DNA from 2 places in the Dactylosporangium sp. NPDC051485 genome. Region 1 is predicted to be linked to the other one. Evidence: riboswitches for the same ligand, from Rfam matches in the RefSeq annotation. Region 1 holds a riboswitch; the other holds the start of a gene.
What was found. Region 1 has a riboswitch for thiamine pyrophosphate ahead of thiS (sulfur carrier protein ThiS). Riboswitches for the same ligand answer to the same signal wherever they lie in the genome.

Region 2: linked by a shared signal. The riboswitch ahead of AB0M46_RS01480 (ECF transporter S component) and the one ahead of thiS (sulfur carrier protein ThiS) in region 1 are both predicted to bind thiamine pyrophosphate.

What each region holds. Positions count from the first base shown of each region.
Region 1 is NZ_JBFAZW010000035.1:18,695-20,885, forward strand. Features, by position in the region: gene thiE (thiamine phosphate synthase) at 1-5, shown strand, start outside; gene thiO (glycine oxidase ThiO) at 2-1,042, shown strand; TPP riboswitch at 1,068-1,178, shown strand; gene thiS (sulfur carrier protein ThiS) at 1,177-1,380, shown strand; gene AB0M46_RS21100 (thiazole synthase) at 1,373-2,137, shown strand; gene AB0M46_RS21105 (thiamine phosphate synthase) at 2,131-2,191, shown strand, end outside.
Region 2 is NZ_JBFAZW010000002.1:111,754-113,944, forward strand. Features, by position in the region: gene AB0M46_RS01475 (ATP-binding cassette domain-containing protein) at 1-531, opposite strand, end outside; gene AB0M46_RS01480 (ECF transporter S component) at 543-1,115, opposite strand; TPP riboswitch at 1,225-1,339, opposite strand; gene AB0M46_RS01485 (alpha/beta hydrolase) at 1,392-2,191, shown strand, end outside.

The DNA of each region.
Region 1 (2,191 bases):
GATGAGCGCCGGCATCGTCGGGGGCGGGATCATCGGCCTGGCCATCGCCTTCGAGCTGCTCGAGCGGGGTGTCACCGACATCACCGTCTACGACCCCGACCCCGCGCGCGGCGCCGGGCTGGTCGCGGCCGGCATGCTCGCCCCGACCGCCGAGGCCAACTTCGGCGAGGAGGCCCTGCAGGAGCTCATGACCGCGTCGATGCGCCGCTGGCCGGGCTTCGCCGCGCGGGTCGAGGCGCGCACCGGGCAGGCGCTGGGCTACCGCACCGAGGGGACGCTGCTGGTCGCGCTCACCGGCGACGACCAGGCCGAGATCGACCGTCTCGTGGGCTATTACCGGCGGGCCGGGGCGCCGATCGAGCCGCTCACCGGCCGCGAGCTGCGCGAGCGGGAGCCGCTGCTGTCCCCGCGGGTGCGCGGCGGGGCGTTCGCCCCCGGCGACCACCAGGTCGACCCCAGGCTGCTGCTGCGCGCCCTGCGGACCCTGCCCGTTCGCTTCGCCGCGGAGAAGATCGAAGACCTGGCCGCGGTACCGCACGAGCTCACCATCGTCGCCACCGGCGCCTCCGCGGCCGGTCTGACCGGGCTGCCCGTCCGCCCGGTGAAGGGGCAGCTGCTGCGGCTGCGCGGACCGGAGCCGCTGCTGACCCGCGTGGTCCGCGGCGTGGCGAACGGCCGGCACGTGTACCTGGTCCCGCGGGCCGACGGCGAACTGGTCGTCGGGGCCACCGAGGAGGAGCGCGGCGAGGACCGCACGGTGACCGCGGGCGGCGTGCTCGACCTGCTGCGCCCCGCCGCCGACCTGCTGCCCGGCGTCGCCGAGCTGGCCCTGGCCGAGACCCTCGCCGGCCTGCGCCCGGGGACCCCGGACAACGCGCCGGTCCTCGGCCGGCTGCCGGGCGGCCGCGCCCTGGTCGCGATCGGGCACCACCGCAACGGCGTGCTGCTCGCGCCGGTCACCGCCGAGGCCATCGCCGACCTGGCGACGCGCGGATCGACCGGCGTGAACCTCGACGCGTTCGGGCCGACCCGCTTTACCTGACGGTGGCTGCGGCGTTAAGGTCGAGGCGTACCCCACGGGAGTCCGGTGTGACCGGGCTGAGAGGGGGGCTGTGAGCCCCCGACCGTCGAACCTGATCCGGGTCATGCCGGCGCAGGGAGTCAGGAGTGAGCCGTATGCAGCTCGTGGTCAACACCATCGAGTCGACCGTCGCGGATGACATCACCGTCGCCGACGTGGTCCACGCCCTCGCGGGCGACGACCCGCGGGGCATCGCCGTCGCACTCAACGGCGACGTGGTGCCGCGCTCGCGCTGGGCCGACACCCGCCCCGCCGAGGGCGACCACGTCGAGGTGCTGACGGCGGTGCAGGGTGGCTGACGGGCTTGCGATCGCCGGGGAGGAGCTGGACTCCCGCCTGATCCTCGGGACGGGCGGGGCGAGCAGCCATGCCGCGCTCGAGGCGGCCATCCGGGCCAGCGGCACCGCCCTGGTCACCGTCGCCCTGCGCCGGCTCGACCCGGCCGCGCCGTCGCTGCTCGGCGTCATCGAGCGGTGCGGCGTGCGGGTCCTGCCCAACACCGCCGGGTGCTACACGGCGACCGAGGCGGTCAAGCTCGCCCACCTGGCCCGCGAGGCCTTCGGCACCTCGTGGGTGAAGCTGGAGGTGATCGGCGACGAGGACACGCTGCTGCCCGACGGGGTGGAGCTGGTCGCCGCGGCCGCCCAGCTGGTGGCGGACGGGTTCGTCGTCCTGCCGTACACCTCGGACGATCCCGTGCTCGCCCAGCGCCTCGCCGACGCCGGGTGCGCCGCCGTCATGCCCCTCGGCGCGCCGATCGGCTCGGGGCTGGGCATCCGCAACCCGCACAACATCGCGCTGATCCGGCAGAAGGTCACCGTCCCGGTCATCCTCGACGCCGGCATCGGCACCGCCTCCGAGGCGGCGCTGGCCATGGAGCTGGGCTGCGACGGGGTGCTGCTCGCCTCCGCCGTTACTCGGGCCGAGCACCCGGCCCGCATGGCCGAGGCGATGTGCCTCGCGGTGCGGGCCGGCCGGCTGGCGTACCTCGCCGGCCGCATCCCCCGCCGTACGCACGCGACCGCATCCAGCCCGATGGAGGGTCTCCCGTGGTAGAGCCCGGCCTGTTGATCTTCACCGACCGGCACCTGGCGGAGCGGCCGCTCGAGG
Region 2 (2,191 bases), on a different contig from region 1:
GCGCACCAGCCGGGCCCCCTCCGGGTCGAGGTTCGCGGTCGGCTCGTCGAGCAGCAGCAGGCCGGGGCGCAAGGCGATGGCCCCGGCGATGGCCAGCCGCTGCTGTTCGCCGCCGGAGAGCGCCGCGGTGTCGCGGTCGCGGCCGTACGGGAAGCCGACGGCGGCCAGGGCGGCGTCGACCGCCGGCCAGATCTCGGCCCGCGGCACGCCCCGGTTCTCCAGGCCGAAGGCGACGTCGTCGCCGGCCCGGCGCATGACCAGCTGGGTCTGCGGGTCCTGGAACACCATCGCGGTCCCGGCCCGCGCCTCGCGGGCCGGGCGGCCGTCGACGAGCACCTCGCCCTCCTGCTCGCCGGAGTCCTCGGCGAGCAGGCCGGCGAGCGCGGCGAGCAGGGTGCTCTTGCCGGCGCCCGAGGCGCCCTGCAGCAGTACCCGCTCGCCGTGCTCGATGCGCAGGTCGAAGCCGCGCACGGCCCAGGCCTTGCGCCCGGCGTGCCGCCAGCCGAACCCGCGAAACTCGACGGAACCCATGGCTCGGCGCGTCAGACCGCGACGCGCTCCCGGCCCGACGGGAAGCGGTCGAGCACGCCCGTGCGGGAAAGGGCCCGCTGCAGGGCCCAGCTGCCCGCGCCCGCGATCACCGCGCTGCTCACGATGACCAGGATCGCGTACGTCCAGCGCTGGCCGGTCGTCATCGGCGGGAGGTACGGCAGGACGCCCAGGTCCATCAGCGCCGCCCCGGTGCCGGCCAGCGCGCCGCCGATCACGGCGTTGACCAGCCCGAATCGCCGGTAGCCGGTGGCCGCGAAGCCGAACTCGCCGCCCATGCCCTGCACCAGGCCGGACACGAGGACGCTGAGGCCCCAGGCCGAGCCCATGACGGCGGAGATGACGGCGGCGACGAGCTCGACGAACAGCCCGGCGCCGGGCTTGCGCACGACCAGCGGGCCGAGCACGGCGGGGATCAGCCACACGCCGTAGATGGCGGCGCGCCACGGCAGGGCGAAGCCGTTCAGCGCCTCCCACAGGTTGTTCCAGGCGTAGAAGACGGCGGCGAAGGCCACGGCGATGACGGCGGCCACGACGATGTCGACGGTGCGCCAACGGGTCTGCATTGGTGGATGCCTCCTAGTTCGGGGTGCCGCGGGCGCTGACAGCGTTGCCGCGGGAGGAACCAGAAGGAGTCGCGACGCCACGTGGCCACGGATGGACGACGTGACGACTGGCGTGAGGTGACCGAACTCCCTGCGCTGGCATTACCCAGATCAGGTTCGAGGGTCTGCGCCGCCGTGGTCCGGCGGTCACACTCTCAGCGCTGTGCGCTCCCCTGTCGGATGTGCAGTTGTTCCCTGAAGGTAACAGTGAATCTCCTTCGCCCGTAGGCTCGGGTCATGCAAATCACGGCGCGCGGCCTCACGTTCGACGTGGTCGAGGGCGGGCCCGAGGGCGGCGCGCCGGTCCTGCTGCTGCACGGCTTCCCCCAGCACAGCGGCGAGTGGGCGGCGGTGACCCCGCACCTGCACGCGGCCGGCCTGCGCACTTACGCCCTCGACCAGCGGGGGACCTCGCCGGGGGCCCGGCCCGAGGCGGTCGAGGCCTACCGGATCACGGAGTGCGCCCTGGACGTGGTGGCGGTCCTCGACGCGCTGGGAGTTGCCGCGGTACACCTGGTGGGGCACGACTGGGGGGCGGTGTGCGCCTGGCACGTCGCCCTGCGCCACCCCGAGCGGGTGCGCACGCTCACCGCCGTGTCGCTGCCGCACCCGCACGCCAGTGCCCACGCGACCTCGACCGATCCCGACCAGAAGGCCCGGTTCGGCTACATCAAGCTGTTCCGCCAGGCCGGCGTGGCAGAGGAGCGCCTGCTGGCCGAGGACGCGCGGCGCCTGCGCCGGCTGTTCGACGGCTCGGGCCTGTCCGCCGAGGCGGTCGACGCCTACGTGCGGCCGCTGCTGGAGCCGGGGGCGCTGACCGCGGCGCTGAACTGGTACCGCGCGATGAGCCCCCTCGACCTCGCCGGGCTCGGGCCGTGCCGGGTGCCCACGACGTACCTGTGGAGCGACGGCGACCTGGCCGTCGGCCCCACGGCGGCCCGCGCCTGCGCCGAGCACGTGGCCGCGGACTACCGGTTCGTCCCGCTTGCGGGCATCAGTCACTGGATTCCCGATCAGGCGCCATCCGAGGTTGCGGC